Regions from separate parts of the Zavarzinia compransoris genome, predicted to be linked through region 1. Evidence: riboswitches for the same ligand, from Rfam matches in the RefSeq annotation. Region 1 holds a riboswitch; each other region holds the start of a gene.
The links. Region 1 has a riboswitch for cobalamin ahead of metE (5-methyltetrahydropteroyltriglutamate--homocysteine S-methyltransferase). Riboswitches for the same ligand answer to the same signal wherever they lie in the genome.
Positions count from the first base shown of each region.

Region 2: another riboswitch for cobalamin. It lies ahead of DKG75_RS14230 (TonB-dependent receptor plug domain-containing protein); the one in region 1 lies ahead of metE (5-methyltetrahydropteroyltriglutamate--homocysteine S-methyltransferase).
Region 3: another riboswitch for cobalamin. It lies ahead of DKG75_RS14185 (DUF1636 family protein); the one in region 1 lies ahead of metE (5-methyltetrahydropteroyltriglutamate--homocysteine S-methyltransferase).

Region 1 covers NZ_QGLF01000006.1:45,858-55,695, reverse strand. The annotation lists gene acnA (aconitate hydratase AcnA) at 1-1,870, shown strand, start outside; gene DKG75_RS19940 (acyl-CoA thioesterase) at 2,000-2,371, shown strand; cobalamin riboswitch at 2,421-2,619, shown strand; gene metE (5-methyltetrahydropteroyltriglutamate--homocysteine S-methyltransferase) at 2,718-5,009, shown strand; gene DKG75_RS19930 (DUF1826 domain-containing protein) at 5,076-5,678, opposite strand; gene zigA (zinc metallochaperone GTPase ZigA) at 5,725-6,981, opposite strand; gene DKG75_RS19920 (TonB-dependent receptor domain-containing protein) at 7,111-9,039, shown strand; gene cobN (cobaltochelatase subunit CobN) at 9,042-9,838, shown strand, end outside.
Region 2 covers NZ_QGLF01000004.1:75,248-85,085, reverse strand. The annotation lists gene DKG75_RS14255 (malate synthase G) at 1-1,843, opposite strand, end outside; gene DKG75_RS14250 (GlcG/HbpS family heme-binding protein) at 1,885-2,292, opposite strand; gene DKG75_RS14245 (ABC transporter ATP-binding protein) at 2,385-3,182, opposite strand; gene DKG75_RS14240 (FecCD family ABC transporter permease) at 3,182-4,186, opposite strand; gene DKG75_RS14235 (ABC transporter substrate-binding protein) at 4,186-5,019, opposite strand; gene DKG75_RS14230 (TonB-dependent receptor plug domain-containing protein) at 5,022-6,962, opposite strand; cobalamin riboswitch at 7,110-7,294, opposite strand; gene bluB (5,6-dimethylbenzimidazole synthase) at 7,330-7,971, opposite strand; gene cobD (threonine-phosphate decarboxylase CobD) at 7,968-8,960, opposite strand; gene cbiB (adenosylcobinamide-phosphate synthase CbiB) at 8,995-9,838, shown strand, end outside.
Region 3 covers NZ_QGLF01000004.1:61,441-71,278, reverse strand. The annotation lists gene DKG75_RS14195 (cobyric acid synthase) at 1-540, opposite strand, end outside; gene cobO (cob(I)yrinic acid a,c-diamide adenosyltransferase) at 540-1,157, opposite strand; cobalamin riboswitch at 1,248-1,430, shown strand; gene DKG75_RS14185 (DUF1636 family protein) at 1,538-1,903, shown strand; gene cobW (cobalamin biosynthesis protein CobW) at 1,900-2,937, shown strand; gene cobN (cobaltochelatase subunit CobN) at 2,942-6,229, shown strand; gene DKG75_RS14170 (hypothetical protein) at 6,226-7,404, shown strand; gene DKG75_RS14165 (precorrin-8X methylmutase) at 7,401-8,033, shown strand; gene DKG75_RS14160 (precorrin-2 C(20)-methyltransferase) at 8,030-8,755, shown strand; gene cobJ (precorrin-3B C(17)-methyltransferase) at 8,752-9,501, shown strand; gene DKG75_RS14150 (cobalt-precorrin-6A reductase) at 9,477-9,838, opposite strand, start outside.

The sequences.
Region 1 (9,838 bases):
CGATGCGGTGCTGACCGTCACCCAGATGCTGCGGAAGCTGGGCGTCGTCGGCAAATTCGTCGAATTCCATGGGCCGGGGCTGGATCACCTGTCCCTGGCCGATCGGGCCACCCTGGCCAATATGGCGCCCGAATATGGCGCCACCTGCGGCTTTTTCCCGGTGGACGCGGAAACCATCGACTACCTCCGCATTTCCGGCCGGGACGAGGCGGTGGTGCGCCTCGCCGAAGCCTATGCCAAGGCGCAAGGCCTGTGGCGGGACGATGCCGTGACGCCCGCCTTCACCGCCGAACTGCACCTCGATCTCGGCACGGTCGAACCCTCGCTGGCCGGGCCGCGCCGGCCCCAGGACCGGGTGCCCCTGTCCGGGGTCGCGGACAGTTTCGCCCGCGAACTGGCCACCGGTTTCGGCAAGCCGGAAGGTATCGGCCCGGGCGAGATCGACCATGGCGCCGTGGTGATCGCGGCGATCACTTCCTGCACCAATACGTCCAACCCCGGCGTGATGATGGGGGCGGGGCTGCTGGCGAAAAAGGCGGTGGCGGCCGGTCTGCGGGTGAAACCCTGGGTCAAGACCTCGCTCGCCCCCGGTTCCCAGGTCGTCACCGATTACCTGGAGCAGGCGGGTGCGGCGGCGGCGCTCGAACAGCTCGGTTTCGGGCTGGTCGGCTATGGCTGCACCACCTGCATCGGCAATTCCGGCCCCCTGCCGGACAAGGTGGCGGAGGAGGTTGCGGCGCGTGACCTCGTCGCCTGTGCCGTCCTTTCCGGCAACCGCAATTTCGAGGGGCGGGTGCACCCGCAGGCCAAGGCCAATTACCTAGCCTCGCCCATGCTGGTGGTCGCCTATGCCCTGGCCGGCCGCATCACCCTGGACCTGACGAGGGAGCCGATCGGCCAGGGCACGGCGGGCCCGGTCTATCTGGCCGACATCTGGCCCACGGCCAGGGAAATCGCCGAGGCGATCGGGACTTGCGTAACGCCCGAGCATTTCCGCAAGCGTTACGCCAATGTCTTCGCCGGCGACGAGCTCTGGCGCCGGATCGCGGTCCGCCCGGGCCAGACCTTCACCTGGAAGGACCAGTCGACCTATATCCGCCGCCCGCCCTATTTCGAGGGCGGCACGGCGGCAGCCCCCGCCATCGACAATGTGATCGGCGCCCGTATCCTGGCCCTGCTCGGGGATTCGATCACCACCGACCACATCTCGCCCGCGGGCGGCATCAAGCGCGACAGCCCGGCCGGCCGCTTCCTGAGCGATGCCCGGGTCGCCTTCGCCGACTTCAATCAATATGGCGCAAGGCGCGGCAATCACGAGGTGATGATCCGCGGCACTTTCGCCAATATCCGCATCCGCAATGAAATGACCCCGGGGATCGAGGGCGGCGTGTCGCGCTATGTTCCCGATGCCGATGCCCCGGTCGAGCCGATCTATGACGTCGCCCGGCGTTACGCCAGCGAGGGTACGCCCCTGGTCGTCGTCGCCGGCAAGGAATATGGCACCGGCTCGTCGCGCGACTGGGCGGCGAAGGGGGTCGCCCTGCTGGGCGTGAAGGCGGTGATCGCCGAGAGTTTCGAGCGCATCCATCGCTCCAACCTGGTCGGCATGGGCGTGCTGCCCCTCGCCTTCCAGGCCGGGACCGACCGGAAGTTGCTGGGGCTCGACGGCAGCGAGGTGATCGACCTGCTCGACCTCGACGGGCCGATCACGCCGCGCATGAAGGTCCGGGCCCGCTTCGTCTATCGCAACGGCGCCATGGTCGAAGTTCCCTTGACCTTGCGCATCGATACGCTCGACGAACTCGCCTATTTCCGGAGCGGGGGCATCCTGCACTACGTGCTGGCGGGCCTGTTGGACAAGGCGGCCTGACGGGCCGCCGCCGGCCCTTCGCAAACATTGCCGCTTCGCTTGGGACCCCTGGCAAATTTTCGCCACTTCAGCGGTTCCGGCAGGGCGCCGGTCATCGCTAGTCTGGCGACGGCAAGGGAGGTGGCGGCAATGACCTGTTTCGTCGAAATGATCTTCCCCGAACAGTCCAATCACTACGGCACGCTGTTCGGGGGCACGGCCCTGTCCCTGATGGGCAAGGCGGCTTTCGTCGCCGCGACAAGGCACGCGCGGCGTGCCGTGGTCATGGCGTCGTCCGACAAGATCGACTTCCATGTCCCGATCAAGGTCGGGCAGATCGCCGAACTGAAGGCGCGGGTGGTCCGGTCCGGCCGCAGTTCGATGACGGTGGAGGTCGAGGTGACGGCGGAAACCCTACTGAGCGGCGATCGCCGGCTGGCGATGTCCGGACGTTTCGAGATGGTCGCGGTCGATGAGAGCGGCCGGCCGGTGCCCTTCGCCCGGGCCGAGGAGTCCGTATAACAATATAAGGATGTCTTTATATTCTTCTTGACCCCGGTCGCTGATGGGGCTCAAGTGCCAGGGTCGTGGTTCGCCCGGTCGGTTCTGCCGTCCGGGCGCTAAGAGGGAAGCCGGTGCAAGGCCGGCGCTGCCCCCGCAACTGTAAGCGGCGAGTTTCCGTCACCCCGTGTCACTGGCGCTCAGCCGGGAAGGCCAGACGGAAGCACCGACCCGCGAGCCAGGAGACCTGCCTCGACCTTTGAATGTCCTCGGGCGGGGTGCCCCGGTGGATGGCCAGGGCCGGGGCGATGGTGCCCCTGCGCGTGCCTCCGCATGTGGTTCCCCCTAATCAGATTAGGGGTTCCGAATGTCTGACCTTTCCAACACTTTGGCGGTGGCCACGCTCGGCTTTCCGCGCATCGGGCCGCGACGCGAATTGAAGACCGCGCTCGAAGCCTTCTGGGCCGGCCGCATGGACGAGGCGGCCTTGCTGGCGACGGCGGCCGATCTTCGTTTCGCCAACTGGCTGCGCCAGCGCCAGAACGGCGCGACCGTCATCCCGAGCAATGATTTCTCGCTCTACGACCATGTTCTCGACACGGCGGTGATGCTGGGCGCGGTGCCGCCCGGCTTCGACTGGGGCGAGGGGCCGGTGCCGCTTTCGACCTATTTCGCCCTGGCGCGCGGCGACAAGGATCGCCCGGCGCTGGAAATGACCAAATGGTTCGACACCAATTATCACTACATGGTGCCGGAACTCGGCCCGCGGCAGGATTTCCGCCTGGCCGACGACAAGCCGCTGCGCGAATTCATCGAGGCGCGCGACGCCGGCATTCACACCCGCCCGGTCCTGCTCGGCCCGGTCAGCTTCCTGCTGCTGGCGAAAATGCGCGACGGCGGTGATCCCCTGGCCCTGCTGCACCGGGTGGTGCCGGTCTATGTCGAACTGCTGCAACGCCTGAAGGCCGCGGGGGCCGACTGGGTGCAGATCGACGAGCCGGCCCTCGTCCTCGATCTCGATCCCGCGGTGCTGGCCGCCTTCGGCAAGGCCTATCCGGTGCTGGCCCAGGCGGCGCCGGGCCTGCGCCTGCTGCTGGCCGGCTATTTCGGCGGCTATGGCGACAATCTGGATCTCGTGCTGCGCCTGCCGGTGGCGGGGCTGCACTTCGACCTGCTGCGCGGCGGCCATGAGATCAACGAGGTGATGCGCCGCCAGCCGACCGGCAAACTGTATCAACTGGGCGTGATCGACGGCCGGAATGTCTGGCGTGCCGATCTCGCCGCCCTCCTTGACCGGCTGGAGCCCGTGGTCGCCCGCCTGGGCCGGGACCGGGTGATCCTGGCGCCTTCCTGCTCGCTCCTCCATGTCCCGGTCGATCTGGCGCTGGAAACCGGGCTCGATCCCGATCTCCGGCGCTGGCTGGCTTTCGCCACCCAGAAGATCGGCGAATTGGCCATCCTCGCCCGGGGGCTGGGCCAGGGCCGGGGCGCCGTCCGCGCCGAGGTGGCGTCGGCGGCGGATGCCCTGGAAGCGCGGCGCATTTCCGCCCGCATCCATGATCCGAAGGTGGCCCGGCGCCTCGCCCGGGTCACGGCCGCCGACGCGCGCCGCGCCCATGGCTTCGAGACCCGCCGCGACGCCCAGAAGAAGCGCCTGAACCTGCCGGATTTCCCGACTACCACCATCGGTTCCTTCCCCCAGACGGCGGAGGTGCGGCAGGCCCGCGCCGCCCATGCCAGGGGCGAGCTTTCGGCCGCGGATTACGACACCTTCCTGAAGGCCGCGACCGCCGAAGCCATTCGCTGGCAGGAAGAGATCGGCATCGATGTCCCCGTTCACGGCGAATTCGAGCGGAACGACATGGTGCAATATTTCGGCGAGCAACTGGCGGGCTTCGCCTTCACCCGCACCGGCTGGGTGCAATCCTATGGCTCGCGCTGCGTGCGGCCGCCGGTCATCTATGGCGATGTCTCGCGTCCGAGGCCGATGACGGTCGAATGGGCCCGCTATGCCCAGTCCCTGACCGAAAAGCCCATGAAGGGCATGCTCACCGGCCCGGTGACCATGCTGCAATGGTCCTTCGTGCGCGACGACCTGCCGCGTGCCGATGTCTGCCGCCAGATCGCCCTGGCGCTACGCGACGAGGTCGACGACCTGGAGGCGGCGGGCATCGCGATCATCCAGATCGACGAGCCGGCGATCCGCGAAGGCCTGCCGCTGCGCCGGCGCGAACGGGCGGACTACCTCGCCTGGGCGGTCGAATGCTTCCGATTGGCGTCCTCCGGTGTCCGCGACGAGACCCAGATCCACACCCACATGTGCTATTCGGAATTCAACGACATCATCCAGTCCATCGCCGCCATGGATGCGGATGTGATCTCGATCGAGACCGCGCGTTCCAAGATGGAATTGCTCGCGGCCTTTGCCGACTGGCGCTATCCGAACGAGATCGGGCCGGGCGTCTACGACATCCATGCCCCGCGCTGCCCCGATGTCGCCGAAATGACCGATCTGCTGAAGACCGCCGCGACCCGGCTGGAACCCGGGCAGATCTGGGTCAACCCCGATTGCGGCCTGAAGACGCGGAAATGGGACGAGGTCCGTCCCGCCCTCGCCAATATGGTCGAAGCGGCTCGCCGCCTGCGCCGGGCAATGTGACCCCGCCCGGCCGCAGGTGAGCGGGCGCGGGGCGGCGGCCGTGCATGGCCGCCGCCCCGTTGCCTGTCAAACCCGCCACAGGCCGGGGGAGGCCGGCGAGGGCAGATTGAGGCATAGGAACAGGCGGGTGATGCCGGTGCCGGCGACGGGCGGGGAGCGGTGGACGATGCCATGGTCGTGGCCGGGCTGGCAGCCGCGGAAGAGGGCGACCTCGCCCGCGGCCAGCCGTTCCATGGGGCCGGTGTAATCCTTCTGGTCGTCGAGGGCGCTTGCGCCATGCGCGGGCAGCACCCATTCGGTGCCCGGCCCGGCATAGGTGGTGACCAGCCGGGCCGGGACATGGTCGCGGTGGAATTTCCAGCAGGCGTCGTGGCCCAGGGCTTCGAGCCGGATATCCACCGCCGCCGCGGCGAACAGCGCGGCAAAGCGCTGGGCCAGCGCCTCGATATCGGCGGCCAGCAGCCGGCCCGCCGCCGTGCCGGCAAGGGCGGAGGGGGCGATCAGGCTGCCGATGGCGGTGGCAAGGTCCGGCGGGCGGGCCAGCACCCGGCCGTCCGGATAGCCGGCGGGATCGAGGGTGGCCAGGGCTTCGGCCAGCGGGGCCGGCAGGTCGCGCCGCCACAGTGCCAATTCGATGCCGGGCAGGCGGATGCGGGCCAGATCGTCCATCCCATGGCCTACGACGACTGGTGATGGTGGCCGCTGCGCGCTGCCGTCAGGCATTGTCGCCCCTCCGGCGCCAGACGGGGAAGGGATCGGGCAGGCGACGCCATCGGGCCGCCGCCGCCTCCGGCGCGAGGCCATCATCGACTAGGCCATCATCGACCAGGCAGGCGTCGAGCCGGCGGCGGATATCGGCCTCGTCCATCGCCGGGCTGCCGATGAAGACGATTTCCTGGCGCCGGTCGCCGTAGACCCTGTCCCAATTGCCCATGACCGCCTTCCGCCATTCGGGCTGGTCCGGCCATTGCGCCTTGGGGACGGCGGCCCACCAGAAGCCCATGGCCTCGGTCCTGACCAGGGCGCCGGCCTGGCTGAGTTCCCCCACCCATTCGGGCCGCGTCGCCAGCCAGAAATGGCCCTTGGCGCGGATCACGCCCACCCAGGGGGAGCGGATGAAGCCGTGCAGCCTTTCGGGGTGGAACGGACGGCGTGCCCGATAGACGAAGCTGTGAACACCATATTCCTCCGTCTCGGGCCTGTGGCCGGCGGCGCCGTAGAGTTCCTTGAACCAGAGCGGATGTTCCTCCGCCTTCTCATGGTCGAAGCGGCCGGTGTTCAGCACCCGGTCGAGCGGGACATGGCTCATGCTGGTCTCGATCAGGTCCGCATCCGGGTTCAGCGCGCGGACGATCTTGCGGGCGGCTTCCAGCTGATCGGGCGGGGTTACATCCACCTTGTTCAGGATGACGACATCGGCGAATTCGATCTGGTCGACCAGCAGGGTCACCAGGCTGCGGTCGTCGTCCTCGCCGAGCGCTTCGCCGCGGTCGCGCAGGAAATCGGTGGAACCATAGTCGCGCAGCAGGTTGAAGGCATCGACCACGGTCACCATCGTGTCCAGGCGGGCGACATCCGACAGGCTGTTGCCGTCCTCGTCGCGGAAATCGAAGGTCGCGGCCACCGGCAGCGGCTCGGCGATGCCGGTCGATTCGATCAGCAGATAGTCGAAGCGGCCTTCCCCGGCCAGGCGGCGGACCTCGGCCAGCAGGTCGTCGCGCAGCGTGCAGCAGATGCAGCCGTTGGTCATCTCCACCAGCTTTTCCTCGGTCCGCGACAGGCCGCCGCCCTCGCGCACCAGATCGGCGTCGATGTTCACCTCGCTCATGTCGTTGACGATGACCGCGACGCGCCGGCCCGCGCGGTTGTTCAGCACATGGTTCAGCAAGGTCGTCTTGCCCGCGCCGAGAAAGCCGGACAGGACGGTGACGGGCAGGCGAGGGTCGTTTGTTTCCGGGGGGCTGGTGGTCATGACGCGGTTCCGCTGCCGGGGGAGGTTGATCCGGCGATCGGAAACGTAATGTTATAACGTATCTTGCGGCAAGCCTGATATGTGATGTTATAACGTGTCATTCGTATCGGGCTTGGGTTGGGGATAGCCATGGGGTTGAGTCATCGGGCGTGCCGGGCGGTTTCCGTTCTGGCGCTGGGTCTGGTCCTGTCGTTCGAGGTCTATGCGGCCGAGGAATTGCCGGCCGTGGTGGTGACCGCGACCAGTGCCGAACAGGCGCTGCGCGATGCCCCGGCCAGCGTCACCGTGATCACGGCGGCGGAACTGGCTGCCCGCCCGGTCGCCGATCTGGCCGATGCGCTGAAGGGCAGTGTCGGTATCGATGTCGGCGGTGTCGGCCTGACCCGGCGCGGCATCGGTATCCGCGGCATGTCCAGCGAGCACACGCTGGTGCTGATCGACGGCAAGCGGGCGAATGCCGCTGCCGGCGCCATCGCCCATGCCGACTATGACCTCGGCTGGATTCCGGTCGAGGCGATCGAGCGGATCGAGGTGGTGCGCGGTCCCATGTCTTCGCTCTACGGCTCGGAGGCATTGGGCGGCGTCGTCAACATCATCACCCGTGCCGCGACGGATGAATTCGCCGGCAGCGTCTCGCTGCGCGGCGGCCTTCAGGAAGGAGCCGGGGGCGACCACTACCAGGCCGGTTTCTATATCGGCGGGCCGCTGGTCGAGGGCAAGCTCGGCTTCAGTGCCTTCGGCGAAGCCCGCCGCCGCCGGGAAACCCCGGAGAACGCCGACCGCCGGCGCAGCGCCATCGAAGGCCAGGACAGCCAGCGCGGCGAATTGCGCCTGACCTGGACCCCGGCGGCCGGCCAGCGCATCGATTTCGGCTATGGCCTGGGCTTCGAGGAGCGGGAATACAACACGTTCTCGACCTATTATTACGCCAGCGAGGATCAGGTCACCCGCGAACATGCCTTCGTTACCTATGACGGCACCTTCGGCGCCCTGAACCTGCGCCTGCGCGCCTATCGTTCCGAACTGGAACGCGAGAACAGCCGCAGCCGGGGCGCCCCGACCAATCCCCAGCGCCTGACCGACGATGTCTTCGATGCCCAGATACGCCACGGCTTCGGCGATTGGAATGTGCTGACCCTGGGCGGCGAATGGCGGCGCGAAGCGCTGAAGGACACCACCGTGAACGGCGCGGGCAAGGCGGAGGCCGATCACCCCGCCCTCTATATCCAGGACGAGATCGCCATCGGCCCGGACTGGGCCCTGACCCTCGGCAACCGCAGCGACCACCACGAGAGTTACGGCTGGCAGCAAAGCCCGCGCGCCTATCTGATCCACCGGGTGGACGGCAACCTGTCGCTGAAGGCCGGCGTCGGCCGGGGCTTCAAGGCGCCGACGCTGAAGCAGCTCTCCCCCGGTTACAGCGCGGTCGGCGGCGGCGGGCGCTTCACCATCGTCGGCAACCCGGACCTCGAACCCGAGATCAACACCGCCTTCGAGGGCGGCTTCGATTACCGGGCAGCGGCGTGGTCGGTCCAGGCCATGGTGTTCCAGAACAACCTGGAGGATTTGATCACCACCAATTGCGTTGCCGCCTGCGGCATCCGCGGGGCGGAGCGCCGGGCCTATCTGAATGTCGAGAAGGCCCGCCTCGAAGGGATCGAGATCGCGGGCGAGGTGGACCTGCCCTTCGACCTCCGGCTTGCGGGCAATTACACCTTCCTGCAGACCAAGAACCTCGACAATGGCCTGGAACTGGCGGAAAAGCCCCGGCACCAGGGCGCGGCCACCCTCGAATGGCGGCCGGAAGGCGGCTTCAGCGCGCAATTCCGCAGCCGCCATGTCGGGCGGCAGGTGGTCTATGCCACCACGGGCGTTGCCAGCGACCTGCCGTCCTATTGGCTGCTGTCGCTCGATGCCGCGCAGGAAATCGCCCCGTCCCTGGTGCTTCGGGGCGGCATCCAGAACCTGACCGACACCGATCTGTCGGACGAGGACCCGTTGTTCTCCTTCGACGAGCCGGCCCGCACCCTCTGGCTCGGCCTCGAGGTCGGGTTCTGATCATGGGGGCGATCCTTCGCCTGCTGCCGGTCCTGGCGGCGCTGTTCTTCGCGGTGCCGGCGGCGGCGCAACCCTTGCGCCTTCTGATCGTCAGCAATGATTTCGTCCTTCCCGGCAAGGTGGAGGCCCTGCGCCCGCTGGCGCAAGGGGCGGGGATCGAGATCGCCCATCTCGACGTCACCAAGGCGGAGGGGGCGCCGGCGGCATGGCTGGCCGGGGCCGGCCTCGTCATCGTCGATACGCCGCGCCCCGGCGACCGCGCCACGGTCGCCGCCCGCCTGGGCGAGGGGCTGGACACGGCACGGATCCCCTGGGTGCAGGTGGGCGGCGGGCCGCCGGCCTTCGGCCATCTGCCGCCCGACCGCGCCCGGCGCATCGCCGCCTATTACGCCAACGGCGGGCGCGGCAATTTCGCCGCCCTGTTCGCCTTCCTGTCGGGGGCGGATGCGCCGGCCGTGGTCGCCATGCCGGTGCAAGGGCTCTACCACCCCGCCGCCGATGCCTTGTTCCTTGATGCGGCGAGCTATCTCGCCTGGGGGCGGGAACGCTGGCCGGCGGGGGCGCCGCGCATCGCCATTGCCGTCCATGGCGGCACGATCGCCGACCTTCAGACCCGCCTCCTCGATACGATCGTCGCGCGGGCCGAGGCGAGGGGGATCATGCCCCTGGTCTTCTGGTTCGATGCGGGCGCCACCGATGGCATCGCCCGCGTCTTCGGGTCCGATCTGCCGGATATTTTCGTCAACGCCGGGCACATGCAGAACGCCGAGGCGCGAAAGGCGGAATTCATCGCCCTGGA
Region 2 (9,838 bases), on a different contig from region 1:
AACAGCCCACCCCCTGGTCGATCCAGCGCACCACGTAGCCGAGGATGCCTTGGGCGTTATTGTCCAGTTCCGCCCGGATCTCGTCCGGAGACCAATTGGTGTCGGTGGCGACCGGGATGGTCAGCAGGGCATCCAGCACGTCTTCCGACTGGCCTTCCAGCCCGGCCTGGATCTCCGCCACATCGACCTCGTGGTAATGCAGGGCGTGCAGGGTCGCCGCCGTCGGCGACGGCACCCAGGCCGTGTTGGCCCCGGCCTTGGGGTGGGCGATCTTCTGCTTCAGCATCTCGCCCATCAGGTCCGGCATCGCCCACATGCCCTTGCCGATCTGCGCCTTGCCGCGCAACCCGCAGGCAAGGCCGGTCAGGACATTGTTCCGCTCGTAGGCCGAAATCCAGGCGGATGATTTCATCGCGCCCTTCCGCACCATGGGCCCGGCTGCCATCGAGGTGTGGATCTCGTCGCCCGTGCGGTCCAGGAAGCCCGTGTTGATGAAGGCCACCCGGTGCTTGGCCGCCGCGATAGCGGCCTTCAGGTTCACGGTCGTCCGGCGTTCCTCGTCCATGATGCCGAGCTTCACCGTATAGGGGGCGAGGCCGGCCAGTTCCTCCGCCCGGCCGAAAAGCTCGTCGGCGAAGGCCACCTCTTCCGGCCCATGCATCTTCGGCTTCACGATATAGATCGAACCGGCGCGGGAGTTGCGCAAGGGGCCCGTGCCCAGCAGGTCGTGCCTGGCGATCGTGACCGAGACCACCGCATCCAATATGCCTTCCGGGATCTCGCTGCCGTCCTCAAGCAGGATCGCCGGGTTGGTCATCAGGTGGCCGACATTGCGGATGAACATGAGCGAGCGGCCCGGCAGGGTGAGCGTGCCGCCCCCCGGCGTCGCATAGGTCCGGTCCGGGTTCATGGCGCGGGTAAAGGTCCGGCCGCCCTTCGCCACCTCTTCCGTCAGCGTGCCCTGCATCAGGCCCAGCCAATGGCCATAGGCGACGACCTTGTCCGCCGCATCGACCGCGGCGACCGAATCCTCGCAGTCCATGATCGTGGTCAGGGCCGCTTCCACCAGCAGGTCCTTCACCCCGGCGGGATCGGTGCTGCCGATGGGATGGGTCTTGTCGATCTGGATTTCGATGTGCAGCCCGTTGTTGACCAGCAGGATCGCGCTGGGCGCCTCCACCGGGCCGCCGTAGCCGACATATTGGCCGGGATCGGCGAGGCCGATCTCGCCATCGCCCATGATCGCGACCAGGGCGCCGCCGGCGATGGCATAGCCGCGGGCATCCTTGTGGCTGCCGCCGGCAAGCGGGGCCGCGAGATCGAGGACGTCGCGGGCATAGGCGATGACCTTGTCGCCCCGGGCCGGGTTGTAGCCCTGGCCCTTCCCGGCGCCGCCGGTCTCGGGAATGGCGTCGGTGCCGTAGAGGGCATCGTAGAGACTGCCCCAGCGGGCATTCACGGCATTGAGGGCATAGCGCGCATTCATCACCGGCACGACGAGCTGGGGCCCGGCCTGGGCCGAGATTTCCGTGTCGATGCCCGTGGTCTCGATGGCGACATGCTCGGGCACGGGGGCGAGATAGCCGATCCCGGAAAGGAACGCCTTGTAGGCGGCAAGGTCGCCCTTGCCGTTCGCCCGGTGCCAGGCGTCGATCTGGGCCTGGATATCGTCGCGCTTCGCCAGCAGGGCCTTGTTCTTTGGGGCGAGGTCATGGGCGACGGCGTCGAGGCCGGCCCAGAAGGCCCCGGCCTCGATGCCCGTGCCCGGCAGGGCCCGGTCTTCGATGAAGGCGGCAAGCTCGGCCGCGACCTGGAGACGATGGCGGGTAACGCGGGATGTCATGGGGCACCCTCCGGCGGTAAGCGGGAACGAACGGGCGGGGTTCAGCCGAGCAGGGCGGCGATGCCGGCCTTGGCGATCTGAGCGTCTTCCGAGGATTTCACCCCCGAAACGCCGACGGCGGCGATGGTCTCGCCGTCGACGATCACGGGCACACCGCCTTCCAGCGTCCCCTGGATATAGGGCACCGAGAGGAAGGACACCCGGCCGCCGTTGATCATATCCTCGTAGATCTTGCTTTCGCGTCGGCCGAGGGCGGCGGTGCGGGCCTTTTCCGGCGCGATATAGGCGGAAAGCGCCGGCGCCCCGTCGAGCCGGGTCAGGCCAAGGAGATGGCCGCCGTCGTCGACGACGGCGATCGTCACCGCCCAGCCGTTGGCCAGCGCCTCGGCGCGGGCGGCGGCGAGGATGGTATCGACGTCGACATGGGTCAGGACGGCCTTGGATTTCATGCCAGCACTCCTTGGGGCAAACGCATCACCGCACCTTAAAGGCTGGCCTGCCGCCCCGTCCACCCGGCGGCGGCGGAAGCACTGTTCGGGGATCAAGAAAAATCCCGGCCGTCACCCGGCGGCAACCGCCGCCATGGCAGGGTGAAGCACAGGCCCTCGGCCGCGCCGTGCAGGGCCTTGATGTGATAGGCCTCGGCAATGTTGCGGTCGGAAAGGACCGCGCCCGCCGGCCCGTCGGCCAGCACCCTGCCCCCGGCCAGCAGCACCAGGCGGTCGCAGAAACGCGCCGCCAGGGTCAGGTCGTGCAGCACGACCACCACCCCCGCCCCCTTTTCGGTGACGGAGCGGAGCAATTCCATGGTGTGCAACTGGTGATAGGGATCGAGGGCGGCCACCGGCTCGTCCGCCAGCAGCATTTCGCCCTCGACCGCCAGGGCCCGGGCCAGCAGGGCCCGCATCCGTTCCCCGCCCGACAGCGTGTCGAAGCGGCGGGCGGCGAGCACCGTGGTCTCGGTCGCGGCCAGCGCGGCGGCGACGGCGGCAAGATCCGCCGCCGTCTCGCCCGACAGGGGCCGGCGGTGCGGCAGGCGCCCCAGGCGCACCAATTGGTCGACCCGGATCGGCCAATGGGCGTCCGCATCCTGGGCCAGATAGGCAAGGCGCCGGGCCAGCGCCGGCCGGCTCATCTCGCGCAGGCTCTGGCCGTCATAGGTGACGCGGCCCGCCGCCGGCGCCGCCAGCCCGGCCAGATGGCGCAGCAGCGTGGTCTTGCCCGCGCCGTTCGGCCCGATCAGCCCGACCATTTCCCCGGGCCGGCAGGAGAGCGTGACCTCGCCCAGCACCAGCTTGTCGCCCGCCCGGCAGGCCAGCCCCGTCGCCTCGATCAGCATCACGCCCCCTCCCGCCGCAGGCGATAGATCAGGGAGAAGAGGAAGGGCGCCCCGACCACGGCCGTCAGCACCCCGAGCTTCAGTTCCGGCTGCACCGCGAGCAGGCGGACGGCAATATCGGCCAGGAGCAGCAGGGCCGCCCCCCCGAAGCCGGAGACCAGCAGCAGGCGCCCGGGCCGGTGCCCGACGAAGGGCCGCAGCACATGGGGCACGACCAGCCCGATGAAGCCGATCGCCCCGGTGACCGCGACCGCCGCCCCGACCGAGAGCGCGGTGCCGGTCACGAGCTTCAGGCGCAGGCGCTTCAGGTCGAAGCCCATGCTGGTCGCCGTATCGTCGCCGAGCGACAGCCCGTCGAGCGCGCGGGCGGACGACAGCAGCAATGCCCAGCCGACCGCCATCAGGGGCAGCGCCAGCATGACGTGATCCATGCTGCGGTCGGTCAGCGAGCCCATGAGCCAGAAGGTGATCTCGACCACCGCATAGGGATTGGGCGAGAGATTGAGGGCGAGCGCGGTCAGGGCGCCGGCGAAGGCGGAAATCGCCACCCCGGCCAGCACCAGCGTCGTCGTCCCCGCCCCGCGCCCGACCATGGCATAGAGCAGCACGGTCGCGACCAGCGCCCCCGCGATCCCGCCCAGCGGCAGGGCCAGGGTGAAGGCCCCGGCCAGCCCGGAATAGAACACGAGGACGGCACCGAGCGCCGCCGCGCTGGACACCCCGATCACCCCGGGCTCGGCCAGGGGATTGCGCAGGAGGCCCTGCAAGGCCGCCCCGGCCAGCCCCAGGGTGAAGCCGGTCAAAACGCCCATCAGCGCCCGCGGCAGGCGGAGATCGGCCAGGATCAGGGCGGGCAGCGTCTCCCGCCCGGCCAGCCAGTCGGCGAAGGCGGCACCGAGATCGAAGGGGGCATAGCCGATGGCGACGGAGGCGGCGAACAACCCGCCGGTGGCCAGGATAAGAACGGCCAGCAGCAGGCCGTAGGGCGGCTCGCGCCGGGGCATCAGGGTGTTCCTTCCAGGCGGCGGCCGATCTCGGCAAGGCGGGCGACGGCCTCGACCACCGCCGGCCCGGCGCAGGTCCAAAGCCGGGACGGCAGGCCCGCCGCCTGCATCCGGTTCGGCATGTTGCGCAGCACCGGGTGGCGCAGCACGTCATAGGCGAGGGCCGGGGCCGGCACTTCCTCCTCGTCCAGGATCACGAGGTCGGGCTTGGCCAGCACCAATGCCTCCAGCGGCAATTCGCGATAGGTGGCGAGGACCGGATCGGCGCCGAGGTTGACCAGCCCGGCGCGCCGCATCAGGTGATCGACCAGCGAGCCCTGCCCGACCGTGAAACCGTTCGGGCGCAGCACCAGGGCGCGCAGCGGCCGCTCCACCGGGGTAACGGCGGCAAGGCCGGCCATCATCGCCGCCACCATCGCCTCGCCTCGCTCGGCATGGCCGAGCAGGGCCGCGACCGCGCGGATCTGGGCGGTCACCTCGTCGAAAGTGGCCGGGGCATCCAGTTCCACCACCGACAGCCCCACCTGCTTCAGAAGGGCGACCGTGCCCCTGGTGGTATAGCGCCCGGCAAGGACCAGGTCGGGGCGGGAGGCGATGATTTCCTCCGCCTGGCCGTGGTTGACCGGCACCGTGGCGGCCAGCGCCGCGACATTGGACCCGGCCGGATCCCGCGACAGGAAGGAGACGGAGGCCACCTGCGCCCGGTCGGCCAGTTGCAGCACCAGTTCGTCGGCGCAGAGATTGATCGAGACGATGCGCTGCGGCGCGGCCGTCGCCGCCGTCCCGGCCAGGACGGCGGCGAGAAACGCAAGCCGTGCCGCCGCGCCCGCCATGCTCAGAAGGTCGCTTTCACGCCGCCGATGGCGAGACGGCCGTTGGAGCCGAAGGAATAGACTTCCTCGTAATCCGTATCGAACAGATTCTCGACCCGGCCGTAGAGCTGGACGTTGTCGAGGACGTCATAGGCGCCGGCGACATTGACCAGGGTATAATCGTCCATCGGGACATTGCGGTTGTTGAAGGAACTGTCGAACACCCGGTCGGTGAAATCGCCGTGATAGACGACGCCGACATTGGCAAGCGCCCGGCCGTCGAGGAAACGATAGGTGACGTCGAAGGTCCCGGCCTGTTCCGGCCGGCGCACCAGTTGCACGCCCTGGGCATCCTCGCTGTCCATATAGGTATAGGTGGCGCGGAGCGTCAGGCCGTTCAGGGGTTCCAGCGTGCCCTCGACCTCGACGCCCCGGACCTTGGAAGTGCCGGCGAGATTGATCGGGCGCGAGACGCCGCCGCCCAGGAATTCGCTGCTGATCAGGTCGGAAATCGACTGGCGGAAATAGGTCGCGCCGACGGCCCCGCGCCCGCCCCAGAACGACTGGTCGACGCCGATGTCGAAGCCCCGCGTCTGTTCCGGCTTCAGGCCCGGGTTGCCGACGAACGTATTGCTGTAGCCGTGGAGTTCGAGCAGGGTCGGGTTCTTCACCCCGGTCCCGTGCGAGGCGTGGAACTTGGTGCCAAGCGTATCGATGAAATAGGCTGCGGTCAGGCGGTAGGTATTGGCGTCCTCGAACCGCTCGTTCTCGTCGCGGCGGAAGGCGGCGGTCAGGCTGAGGCCGTCCAGCAGGCTGACCTGATATTGCCCGGTGTAACCGGTCTGGTCGATCGAGGTCGAGAGATAGCTGCCGAAGCTGCTCCAGATCCGGGCATCGTCCTCTTTCCGCTCCGCCGCCAGGGTGAAGACATGGGAGGCGCCGGCAAGGGACGGCGTGTCGATGCGGAAATCGGTCTGGTAGTCGTAGCGGGTGCTGGTGCCCCGCGTAGTGAAGGTCGGGTCACCGTTGACGATATCGCCGTAGTAATCGACGTCGCTGTCGGCCCGGCTGATGCCGAGGCGGTGGGTCCAGCGGCCGTCCAGCAGGGAAAGCCGGGTCTGGCCGCGGAAGAAGCTCTGCCGCCCGCTGCCGCCGGCGCGATCGTCCAGGGTCAGGCTGATGCCGGTGCCGGGCTCGATGCCGAAGCCCTCGTCGCCCTCGCGGCGGAATTCGGTGCCGCGCGCGACGACGTCGAAACCCAGTTCCGGCAGCGGATCATAGGCGAATTTCAGATAGGCGGTGCCGTTGTTGTAACCGTCCCGTTCCGTATTGCCCCGCGCCTCGGCGGCGGAGGAAAAGCCGGAGGTAACGCCGCCGGTGACGCCGGCGAGAATGCTGTATTGTTCCCCGCCCGCGCTGAACGACAGGGCGCCCGCCGCGGTGCCCCGGCTGCCGGCTTCGGCGCTGAGGGCGACGCTCGGCTTGCCGCTGCCCTTGCGGGTGACGATGTTGACGACGCCGCCGGCCGCGTCCGAGCCGTAGAGCGCCGATTGCGGCCCGCGCAGCACCTCGATCCGCTCGATGTCGGCGGTCGGGATATGGGCGAAATCGACGCTGGAATCCGCGGCCGGGTCGTTGACCACCACGCCGTCGATCATGACCAGGGTCTGGTTGGTTTCGCTGCCCCGGATGCCGGCGCCGGTCAGGCCGCCGGTGACGCCGGTGCGGGTGACCGAAACCCCGGGCACGAGGCGCAGCGCGTCGGAGACGAGGCGCACCTGCTTTGCCTCCAGGTATTCCCGGTCGAGCACGGTGACCGTGCTGCCCACCTCGGTCAGCGGGGTCTGCTCGCCGCGATTGGCGGTGACGGAGACGGCGGGCAATTCCTCCGCCGCCAGGGCCGAAGCCGGCAAAGCGGCGGCGGAAACGACGGCGAGAAGCGAAACCCTGACCCCGAAAGACATGCCCATACCCCCTGCACCGCCAGATGGCGGCAACCGATGATCGAGGGACGCCGTGCGGGGAAGGGCTGGAGAAGCCCCGCCGCGACAGCGTCCATGACGCATCACCGCAGCGGGTTGACCGCACCCTGGGCTCGCCCGGCCCGGGGTTGAGTGATGCCCTCGGCGGCAGGTCTCCTGGCTCGCGGGTTATGGCCTTGCACCGTCTTCCCGGCCCAAAGGCCAGTGACGAATGGTGCAGGCTCGCCGCTTACAGTTGCGGGGACAGCCACGGCAGGGCTTTCGCCTTCCGTGTTCCCTTTTAATCCGGTGGAACCGCCAAAGCAGGCGCAGTTGAAGCGCGGCGCACGGAAGATGTCAATCCCGTTGCTCAGCGGCGCAGGCGGCGGCCGTCCAGGGGGGTGCGGGCCTGCCAGCCGTGGCGTTCCAGTTCCGGGTCCTCGTGCTCCTCGACCGGATGGCCGATGCACAGATAGGCGATCAGATGCCAGCCCGGATCGCAGTCGAGATCATCATTCACGGTCAGGGGATCGAGGATCGACACCCAGCCGACGCCGACGCCATGGGCCCGCGCCGCCAGCCACAGGGTATGGACGGCGGTGGTCGCCGAATGCTCGATGGTCGCGGGCATGGTGCGCCGGCCCAGCCCCTGGCCCTGGTCGGGCGCCATGTCGGCGAAGACGGCGAGATGGACCGGCGCCTCGACCAGGCCGGCGAGTTTGAGACGGGCGTAAAGCGCCGCCCGTTCGCCCGCGTAATCGGCCAGGGCCTCCGCATTGGCGCGCTCGAAATTGGCGCGGATGCGGGCACGCCGCGCCGGATCGTCGACGGTGACGAAGCGCCAGGGCTGGCAATTGCCGACCGAGGGGGCGAGATCGGCCAGCACCAGCAGATGGTCCAAGAGGCCGGGCGCCAGGGCATCGGTCCGGAAGCGGCGGACGTCGCGGCGCCAGCGCAGCAGGGTTTCGAACCGCGCGCGGAAATCCCGGTCGAAGACGGGCGGCGCGGTCATGCCAGCGCCGCCGCCAGCCGCGCGAACGCCGCCTCATCCGCCGGCAGGCCGAGGCGCAGCCAGTCCGGGCGATAGGCGAAGGGCCGGGCCAGGATGCCGGCCCGGCCCAGCCGCTCGAACCACGCCCCCGCCGCCGCGTGGCCGTAGAGGCGGAACAGCCGGCAGCCGCCCTCGAGGCGGAAGCCGGCGCCGGCCATCAGCGCGTCCAGCCGGGCGGCCTTTTCCGCCGTCGCGGCCGCGGCCGCCATACGCCAGCGCTCGTCGCCGAGGGCCCCGGTGCCGATCGCCATCGCAGGGCCCGACACCGCCCAGGCGCCCAGCGCCTCGCGCATCGCGGCGGCGATTTCCGGCGCCGCCAGCAGGAAGCCGAGACGGACCCCCGCCAGCCCATAGGTCTTGCCGAAGGAGCGCAGGATCACCAGCCCCGGCCGGGGCAGATAGGGCGCGAGGCTGACCCCGGGTTCGAGATCGGCAAAGGCTTCGTCGACGACGAGAAAGCCGCCCGCCCGGTCGAGCCGGGCCGCCAGCGGGATCAGGTCGGCCGCCTTCAGCACCCTGCCGTCCGGGTTGTTCGGGTTGACCACCACGGCGTGGCTGGCGCCATCGAGTTCGGCCAGGCTCCGCGCCTCGCGCACCCTATGGCCGGCGCGGGCCCAGCCCGGGCCATGCTCGCCATAGGTCGGGCCCAGCACCGCCGCCGCCCCGGGCGCCGCCAGCAGGGGCAGCAGTTCGATCAGGATCTGGGTGCCCGGGGCCGCCACCACCAGGGCCGGGTCCGGCACGCCGTAGGCCGCCGCCGCGATGCTTTCCAGGCGGGCGAGGTCTTCGGGTTCCGGCAGGTCGGTGAAGACGGCGGGATCGAGGGTGGGCAAGGGATAGGGCACGGGGTTGATGCCGGTCGAAAGGTCCAGCCAGGGCCGGGGCGCATCGGGAAAGCGGGCTTGCGCGGCGCGGCGGCGGCCGCCGTGGACCGTCAAGGGATCTGACATCCGGGGCGATTCCATGCTAGCGGTGCTGCCCTCCATGACGTTCGATCTCCTTCCCCTGCTGCTGGTGCTGGCCCTCGCGATCGAGGCGGCCTGCGGCTATCCCCAGGCGCTGATCCCCCGGATCGGCCATCCCGTGATCTGGCTGGGCGGCCTGATCGCGCGATTCGACCGGCACTTCAATCGACCGACCATGCCGAAGCGCCGGCGCCGGCTCAATGGGCTTGCCGCCCTCGTCCTGCTGCTGGCCGTCGCCGCGGTGCCTGCCGCCCTGGTCCAGGTCGCGGTGTTCCGGGTGCTGCCGCCTTGGCTGGCCCTGGCCGTTCTCGCCCTTGCCGCCTCCACCCTGCTGGCCCAGCGCAGCCTTTACACCCATGTCGCGGCGGTCGCCACCGCGCTCGAGACCGGCGGGCTGACGGCCGGGCGGCAGGCGGTTTCGATGATCGTCGGCCGCAATGTCTCGGTCCTGGACGAGGCCGGCGTGGCCCGGGCCGCGATCGAAAGCCTGGCCGAGAATTTCTCCGACGGGGTGACCGCGCCCGCCTTCTGGTGCGCCGTCGGCGGCCTGCCCGGGATCGCCGCCTATAAGGCCGTCAATACCGCCGACAGCATGATCGGCCACAAGACCGAGCGGCATCTGCACTTCGGCTGGGCGGCGGCGCGGTTCGACGATCTCGTCAACCTGCCTGCCTCGCGCCTGACGGCACTGTTCATCGCCCTGGCCGCCGGCCGGGGCGCGGGGGCCGCCTGGCGCGCGGTCCGGCGCGATGCCCGGCACCACCGGTCGCCCAATGCCGGCTGGCCGGAGGCGGCCATGGCCGGGGCCCTGGGCTTGCGCCTGAACGGCCCGAAACGCTATGGCGAGACCCTGTCCGACGATC
Region 3 (9,838 bases), on a different contig from region 1:
CGCCGTGCCCACCAGGGCGGCGATGACGCCGCCGCGCTCGATATCGCCGATGATCACGACGGGCACATCCGCCGCCCGGGCGAAGCCCATGTTGGCGATGTCGTTGGCGCGGAGATTGACCTCGGAAGCACTGCCCGCCCCCTCGACCAGGACGATGTCCGCCGCCGCCTTCAGCCGGGCGAAACTGTCCAGCACGAAGGGCAGCAGTTCCGCCTTCCGCGACTGATAGACCCGGGCCCCGGCATTGCCGATCACCCGGCCCTGGACCACGATCTGGGCACCGACCTCGCTTTGCGGCTTGAGAAGGACGGGGTTCATATGGACGCTGGGCGCGACCCCGCAGGCCCGGGCCTGGAGCGCCTGGGCGCGGCCGATCTCGCCGCCCTCCGCCGTCACCGCCGCATTGTTCGACATGTTCTGCGGCTTGAACGGCAGCACCGCGAGGCCGCGCCGGCTGAGCGCCCGGGCGATCCCGGCGACCAGCAGCGACTTGCCGACGCTGGACCCCGTGCCCTGGAACATCAGGCTGCGCGCCGCCATCAGAATTCGATGCCCGACTGCGCCCGCACCCCGGCCGCGAAATGATGCTTCACCGCCTTCATCTCGGTGACGAGATCCGCCGCCTCGATCAATTCGGGCCTGGCGTTCCGCCCGGTGACGACGACATGAAGATCGGCCCGCCGGGCGGTCAGCGCCGCCACCACTTCGGCGATCTCCAGATAGTCGTAGCGAAGGGCGATGTTCAATTCGTCAAGGACGAGCAGGGACAGGCCGGGATCGGCCAGCAGCTCCAGCACCCGGGCCCAGCCGGCGCGGGCGGCGGCGATGTCGCGCGCCTTGTCCTGCACCTCCCAGGTGAAGCCCTCGCCCGAGGAATGCCAGGTGACGAGATCGCCGAATCGCTCGAACAGGGCGCGCTCGCCGGTGCCCCAGGCGCCCTTGATGAATTGCACCACGGCGACCCGCCGGCCATGGCCGATCATGCGCAGCATCAGGCCGAAAGCCGCCGTGGACTTGCCCTTGCCCGCCCCGGTGTGGACGATCAGCAAGCCTTTCTCCAGGGTCTTCGAGGCCACTTCGGCATCCTGCACCGCCTTCCGCGCCTGCATCTTCTCGCGGTGGCGGGCGGCCTCTTCGGGGCTGACGGGATCGGGCATCACGGCACTCCACGACAAATGGGGCGGCCATCAAGAGCACGGCCCCGAAGCCGCCGCAAGCGTCGTGCCGTTGACAGCGCCGCCATTCCAGCCTACCCAGAAGGCGACGGTCCCGGCCTCGCCGGGTGAAAAGGGAATTCGGTGCCATGCCGAAGCTGCCCCCGCAACTGTAAGCGGTCAGCCGCGCGCCATCATGCCACTGGGCCATCCCGGGAAGGCGGCGCAAGGCCACGACCCGCGAGCCAGGAGACCTGCCGTCATTCGCGTGAACCGTAACCGGGCGGGGTGCCCTGGGCTGCGGCGATGCCCCCCGGGCATCGGGCCCGGCGGGGGATGCCGGGCCGCCGGCACCCCGATTTGCGATGCGACGGGGCCCGATCTTGAGCCAGGACCAGCCCATACTTCATGTCTGCACCTCGTGCCGCCACGGCGACGACCGCGGCGCCGGGGCAAGCCTCGCCGACCGCCTGGAAACCCTGGCGGCCGGGGCGGAAGGCGGGTTCCGCGTGAACCCGATCGTCTGCCTCGCGGCCTGCGAACGGGGCTGCACCGCCGCCCTCTCGGCAGCGGGGAAATGGTCCTATGTCGTCGGCGGCCTGACCCCGGATCTTGCCGGCGACATGGCCGCCTATGCCCGCGCTTACGGCGCCTCGCCGAACGGCGTGGTGCTGCGCGCCGGCCGGCCCGTCAGCCTGCATCAGGCCATCGTCTCGCGTCTTCCGCCCCTGCCGGAGCCCCGCTCATGACCCCTGTTTCCCGCAAAATCCCCGCGACCGTGATCACCGGCTTCCTCGGCGCCGGCAAGACCACCTTGCTGCGCCATGTCATCGCCCAGGCCGGCGGGCGGCGCATCGCCGTCATCGTCAATGAATTCGGCGAGACCGGCGTCGACGGCGACCTGCTGCGCGGCTGCGGCGCCGCCTGCGACGACGACAGTATCGTCGAACTGGCCAACGGCTGCCTGTGCTGCACCGTGGCCGACGATTTCGTGCCCACCATGGAAGCCCTGATCGACCGGCCGAACCCGCCCGATCACATCCTGATCGAAACCTCGGGCCTGGCCCTGCCCAAGCCCCTGCTGAAAGCCTTCGACTGGCCGGGCGTGCGCAATCGGGTGACGGTGGACGGCGTCATCGCCGTGATCGACGGCCCGGCCGCCGCCACCGGCCGCTTCGCCGACGATCCCACCGCCGTCGCCGCCCAGGCGGCCGAAGACCCGAGCCTGGACCACGACAACCCCCTGGCCGAAGTCTTCGGCGACCAGGTGAATGCCGCCGACCTGATCCTCCTCAACAAGGCCGATCTCCTGGACGCGGCCGGCCGCGCCGCCGCCGAGGCCGCGATCCGCGCCGCCGGGCCGCGCCGCCCGCCGCTGATCGAGACCCGCGAATGCCGGATCGACCCCGCCGTCCTGCTCGGCCTCGGCGCCGCGGCCGAGGACGACCTCGCCGCCCGCCCCTCGCACCATGATGCCGAGGACGGCGCCCACGAGCACAATGACTTCGAGAGTTTCACCGTCCCCCTGCCCCCGGCCGCCGATCCGGAAGCACTGGCCGCCCGCCTCGCCCGGGTCGCGGCGGATTACGGCGTGCTGCGCATGAAGGGTTTCGTCGCCGTCGCGGACAAGCCCCTGCGCCTGCTGGTGCAGGGGGTCGGCAGCCGCTTCCGCCACCAGTACGAACGGCCCTGGGCGCCGGGGGAGGAACGGCAGGGCCGCCTCGTCGTGATCGGGGAGACCGGGCTGGACCGGGCGGGCATCCTTGCCGCCCTGACGGCGTAACCCCATGCACCTGCAGTTCCGCGCAGAGCTCGGCCTGGACGAGACGGCGACCGCCGTCGATCTCGGCCATGCCCCCGCGGACCTGCTGTTTCTCTCCTTCGCCGACAGCGAGCTGGCGGCCCTCCGCGCCGCCCAGGGGCCCGGCCATCCAAGCCTGCGGATTGCCGACCTCGGGCGCCTGCGCCATCCGCTTTCCGTCGATCTCTATCTCGAACGGACGGCGGCCGGGGCCCGCGCCATCGTCGTCCGCCTGCTCGGCGGCCTGGACTATTGGCGTTACGGGGCGGAGGAGATCGCGGCGCTCGCCCGGGGCCGGGGCATCCCCCTCGCCCTCCTGCCCGGCGACAATGGCGCGGACGAGCGCCTTGCGGCCCTCTCCACCATGGCACCGGAAACCCTGGCGCTGCTGGCCGACTGCTTTCGCCATGGCGGCGCCCGCAACATGGGCCTTGCCCTGGACCTTGCGGCCCAGGCCGCCGGCCTCGGGCCCCAGCCGGCGGCCGGGGTCGAAGTCCTGCCGCCCTTCGGGGATTTTCCCCTGCCGCCGGCCGAAGGCGAAGCCCGGGCGCTGATCGTCTTCTATCGCAGTCATCGCCTGGCCGGCGATACCGCCATGGTGACGGATCTTGCGGCGGCCCTGGCCGGGCAAGGGCTCGTCCCTGCCGCCCTTCACGTCGCCAGCCTGAAGGACGGGGCCTGCGCCGCCTTTGTCGAGGCCCGGATCGCGGCCCTGGCGCCCGCCGTGGTCCTGAACCTGACCGGTTTCTCCGCCCGGCTGGGCGATGCCCCCTCCCCCCTCGATGCCGCCGGGGTGCCGGTGCTGCAACTGCTCTGCGGCAGCAATGGCGAACGGGCCTGGGCCGGCAGCAGCCGCGGCCTCGGCGCCGCCGATCTGGCCATGCAGGTGGTGCTGCCGGAACTGGACGGGCGCCTGTCCGGCGGCCTGATCGCCTTCAAGGAGCGGGACGAGGCGGGCGAGGCCCGGCACCGGCCCTCGCCGTCCGGCATCGCCATGGCGGCGGCGCGTGCCGCCGCCTGGGCCCGGCTCGCGGCCAAGGCCCCGGCGGAACGGCGCCTTGCCCTCGTGCTGTCCGATTACCCGGGCGTCGGCGGGCAGGCGGGCCATGCGGTCGGCCTCGACAGTTTCGCCTCCGCCGGGGCCATCCTGGCCGATCTCGCCGCCGCCGGCTATGACACCACCACCGTCACGGCGGAAGGGATCGCCGCCGCCCTGACCGGGGCGCCCGCGGCCTTCCTGCCGCTGGCCGCCTACGAGATCCTGTTCGCCGGCCTGCCGGCACCGGCGCGGGCCCGGGTCCTGGCCGCCTGGGGCCCGGCGGCGGATGATCCGGCGGTCGCGGACGGTGCCTTTCGCCTGCCGCTGCTCAGCCTCGGCCGCGTCACCGTCGCGCTTCAGCCGGACCGGGGCCGGGCGGCCGGGCGGAAGGCGGAATTCCACGATCCCGACCTGCCGCCCCGCCATATCTATGTCGCCTTTTACCTGTGGCTGCGCCACCGGCTCGGGATCGACGCACTGATCCACCTGGGCACCCACGGCACGCTGGAATGGCTGCCGGGCAAGGCGGTGGCCCTGGACGAGGCTTGCTTCCCGGCGGCCCTGGCCGGGCCGCTGCCCGTGGTCTATCCCTTCATCGTCAACAACCCGGGCGAGGCGGCCCAGGCCAAGCGGCGCCTCGGCGCCGTCACCATCGGCCACCTGACGCCGCCCTTGCGCCGCGCCGGATTGCATGGCGAAGCCGAGGACCTGGAACGGCTGATCGACGAATTCGCCGCCGCCGACGGCCTCGACCCGCGCCGCAGCCGCCTGCTGAAGCGCGAGATCCTGGACCGCGCCGGGGCCGCCGGCCTGCTGGCCGAAAGCGGCATCGCCCCCGGGACCGACGACGACACGGCGCTCGCCCGGCTCGATGCCTGGCTTTGCGATGTCAAGGATCTCCAGATCCGCGACGGGCTGCATGTCTTCGGCCGCCCCGCCCCCGGCCTGCGGCACCTGCGCGCCGCCCTGCCGGCCGGTGCCGCCCTCGATCCTTGTGCCGAGGGCGAGCGCCGGGGCCTGCTGGCAGCGCTGGACGGGCGCTTCGTCGAGCCGGGGCCGGCGGGGGCGCCGACGCGGGGGCGCGCCGACGTCCTGCCCACCGGGCGCAATCTCTATACGATCGATCCCCGTGCCGTGCCCAATCGCTCGGCCCTGGTGCTGGCGGAGAAGGCGGCGGCGGCGCTGATCGAACGCTACCTCCAGGATCACGGCGACTGGCCGCGCCGCTTGGTGCTCGACCTCTGGGGCAGCGCCACCATGCGCACGGGGGGCGAGGATCTGGCCCTGGCCCTGCTGCTGATCGGCGCAAGGCCCCTGTGGGACGAGGGCAGCGCCCGGGTGGCGGGCACGGAGATCCTGCCGCTGGCCACCCTGGGGCGGCCGCGGGTCGATGTCACCCTGCGCATCTCCGGCCTGTTCCGCGATGCCTTCGCCGCCCAGATCGCCCTGTTCGACCAGGCGGTGCAGGCGATCGCCCGCCGCGACGAAGATGCCGCCTGGAACCCCCTGGCCGCGACCGCCCGCGCGCTTCAGGGCGCCGAGTTCCGCCGCGCCACCACGAGAATCTATGGCGCCGCCCCCGGCAGTTACGGTGCCGGCGTCACCGGTCTCACCGACGCGGGCGGCTGGCAGGACCGCGCCGACCTCGGCCGCGACTATATCGCCCGGGGCGGTGCCGCCTTCGGCCTCGATCTCGACGGCACGGCCGATGCGGCCGGCTTCGCCGACCGGCTGCGCAGCGCCGATGCCCTGGTCCACGGCCTCGACCACGGCGAAATCGATATTTTCGAGAGCACGGATGTCGCCGCCCATATGGGCGGTTTCGCCGCCGCCGGCCGGCCCGGTGCCGCCCTCTATCTCGCCGACCAGCGCGACCCGGACCGGCCCCGGCTGCGCCCCTTGCGCGACGAGATCGCCCGCGTTACCCGCGGCCGCGCGGCCAACCCGCGCTGGATCGCCGGCATGATGCGCCACGGCTATCGCGGGGCGGCGGAAATCGCCCGCACGGTCGAACCCCTGTTCGTCTTCGCCGCGACCCTGGCCGAACCGCTGGACGCCCAGTTCGACCTTCTCTTCGCCGCGACGCTGGGCGACGAGGCGGTCGACCGTTTCCTCGCCGACACCAACCCCGCCGCCCGCGCCGCCATGACCGCCCGCTTCGCCGAAGCCCGGGCCCGGGGCCTGTGGCACCCAAGGCGTAACGATGTCGCCGCACGGATCGAGGGCGGCGCATGACGGCGGCGGCGAAGGGCTGGTGCCCGTCGATCGGACGGCCCATGGCGGCGGCGGACGGCCTGATCCTGCGGGTGAAGCCGCCCGGCGGGCGGCTGCGCGGGGGCGATGTCCTGGCCTTGGCCGAAGCTGCGGCCGAGGGCGGCAACGGCCTGATCGACCTCACCGCCCGGGGTAACCTGCAATTCCGGGGCTTCGGGGAGGGCGCGGCCACGAACTTCGCCGCCCTGGCCGTCGCCCGGGGTCTTGCCCTGCCGGAGGGGCTCGTGGAACAGCGGCGCAATATCCTGGTGGCGCCGCTGGCCGGCGACGGGGCCCGGGCCCTTGCCGCGGCCCTGGCCGGCGCCCTGGCGGACGAGGATCGGTTCGGCGCCCTGCCGGCCAAATTCGCCTTTGCGATCGAGGATGACCGGGGCCTGCCCCTCGGCCCCGGTCACGGCGATATCGCCTGCCGCCTCGGCGGCGATATCGCCGACCTGCTGCTGCCCGGCGCCACGGCCAGGGTGGCGGCGGGGGCGGCCTTGCCTGCCATGCTCGCCCTTGTCGATCGCTTCCTGGCGGTGCCGGGGGCGCGGCGCCTGCGCGACCTGCACCCGGGCGTCCTGACCGCCGGCCTTGCCGGGGTCGGGCCGGCACCGGCACCCCTTGCCCCGCCCGCGCCGGGGCCCCTTGCCCATGGCGGCTGGCGGGGGGTGGCGGTCGGCTTTCCCTCCGGCCAGGGCAATGTCCGGCAGTGGCGGCAGCTTGCCCGCCTGGCCGGGGACGGCTGGCTCTATCCGACCCCGTGGCGGAGCGTGCTGGTGCCCGGCGATGCCGATACCATGGTGCCGGTGCTCGACCGTCTCGGCCTCGTCACCGCGGCCGGCGATCCGCGCCTTGCGGTCATCGCCTGCACCGGCCGGCCGGGCTGCGCCGCCGCCAGCGTGCCGACCCGGCCCGATGCCGCCCGGCTGCTGGACCTGCTGGCCCCGCCCCTGCCGGCGGGCGGCATTCACCTGTCCGGCTGCGCCAAGGGCTGCGCCCATCCGGGGCCGGCCGCCGTCACCCTGACCGGCAATGCGGGGCATTACGACCTCGTGCTCGGCGGCCGCGCCGGGGCGCCGCCGATCGCCACCGGCCTCGATATCGACGAGGCCGCCGACCTGATCACCACCCTGCTGGAAAGCCGCCGGGCATGACGACGACCTATGACTATATCCGCGACGGCGCGGCGATCTATGCCCGCTCCTTCGCCATCATCCGGGCCGAGGCCGATCTTTCCCGCTTTCAGGGCATCGAGGAAAAGCTGGTGGTGCGCATGATCCATGCCGCCGGCATGGTCGGGATCGCCGATCAGGTGGAACTTTCCCCCGGGTTCGGCGCCACGGCGCGCAAAGCCCTGCTGACGGGCGCCCCCGTGCTGTGCGATGCCCGGATGGTCGCCATGGGCATCACCCGCGCCCGCCTGCCCGCCGGCAACGAGGTCGTCTGTCTTCTGGACGATGCGCGCGTGGCCGAGCGGGCGCGGGCGATCGGCAATACCCGTTCCGCCGCCGCGCTGGATTTCTGGGGCGACCGGCTGGGCGGCGCGGTGGTCGCCATCGGCAATGCCCCGACCGCCCTGTTCCGCCTGCTGGAACTGGTGGCGGCCGGGGCGCCGCCGCCCGCCGCCGTGATCGGCATGCCGGTCGGCTTCGTCGGTGCCGCCGAATCGAAAGCAGCGTTGGCCGCCGATGGGCGCCTGCCCTTCGCCATCGTGCGCGGGCGCCTGGGCGGCAGCGCCATGGCCGCCGCCGCCGTCAACGCGCTCGCCAGCGAGGTCGAATGATGGCCACCCTTTACGGCGTCGGCATCGGCCCCGGCGATCCCGAACTGCTCACCCTGAAGGCGGCGCGCATCGTCGGCGCCGTGCCGGTCGTCGCCTATTTCTGCAAGGCCGGGCGGCCGGGCCATGCCCGTACCATCGCCGCCCCGCACCTGAACCCGGCGGCGGCCCATCTCCGCCTCGAATATCCCTTCACCATCGAAGTGCCTGTGGGCGATCCCCGCTACCTGATCGAGATCGGCCGTTTCTACGATGCCGCCGCCGAGCAGGTCGGGGCGGAACTGGACCAGGGCCGCGACGTCGCCGTGATCTGCGAGGGCGACCCGTTCTTCTACGGCTCCTTCATGTATCTCTACGACCGGCTGCGCGACCGCTTCCCGACCGAGGTGATCCCCGGGATTACCGGCATGGGCGGCTGCTGGACCCGCGCCGGCAGCCCGATCACCCATGGCGACGACGTGCTGACCGTGCTGCCCGGCACCCTGGGGGCGGAGGCCATGGCCGCCCGCCTTGCCGGCGCCGATGCCGCGGTGATCATGAAGGTCGGCCGCAACCTGCCGAAGATCCGGGCGGCGCTGCAAGACGCCGGCCTGCTGACCCGCGCCATCTATGTCGAGCGGGGCACCATGGCGGACGAGGCGATCCGCCCGCTGGCCGCCGTCGAGGGCGACGACGCCCCCTATTTCGCCCTGATCCTCGTGCCCGGCCGGCAGCGCCCGCGATGACCGGCGCGCTCTTCATCATCGGCCTCGGCCCCGGGGCCCCGGAACTGGTAACGCCGGAAGTTTCCGCAGCACTGGCGGCGGTCGACGACGTGCTCGGCTATTTCCCCTATGTCGAGCGGGTGCCGGCCCGGCCCGGCCTGACGCGCCACGGCAGCGACAATGGCGACGAACTGGCCCGCGCCCGCCAGGGCCTGGCGCTGGCGGCGGCAGGAAAGCGGGTCGCGCTGGTGTCGGGCGGCGATGCCGGGGTCTTCGGCATGGCCGCTGCCGCCTTCGAGGTGGTGGAAGGGGAGCCCGGTTTCGCCGGCCTCGACATTCGCGTGCTGCCCGGCATCTCGGCCATGTTCGCCGCCGCCGCCCGTGTCGGGGCGCCGCTGGGGCATGATTTCTGCGCCATCTCGCTCTCCGACAACCTGAAGCCCTGGGACGTGATCGCGGCGCGGCTGGCGGCGGCGGCCGAGGCGGGCTTCGTCGTCGCCCTCTACAACCCGATTTCCCGGGCCCGGCCGTGGCAGCTGGATGCCGCCTTCGACCTGCTGCGCCCCCTGCTGCCGGGCGACGCGCCGGTGGTCTTCGCCCGCGCCGTCACCCGGCCGGACGAAGCGGTGGCGGTGGTGCCCCTGGCCGAGGCGCGGGGCCAGATGGCCGACATGCGCACCCTGGTCATCATCGGCACCGCCGAGACGCGGCAGGTGGCGCGCCCCGCCGCGCCCCCCTTCGTCTATACCCCGAGAAGGATGGCCTGATGGCGCAGCCAGGCGAGCGCCGCCTCGGCGGTTTCCACCGTCTCGACGTCCGGGACCGGCGGGCGTTCGACCATGATCACCGGCAGCCCCAGGTCGCGCGCCGCCGCCAGCTTGGCCGCCGTGGCCGTGCCGCCGGAATTCTTGGTCACGATGACATCGATGCCGTGCTCGTCCAGAAGGGCACGCTCGGCCGCGACGTCGAACGGGCCCCGGGCATTGATCAGCACCGCTTCCGGCGGCAGCAGCGCGGCATCGATCGGATCGACGCTGCGGATCAGATAGGCGTGCCGGGGCCGGTCGCGGAAAGCCGCCACTTCCTTCTGGCCGACGGTCAGGA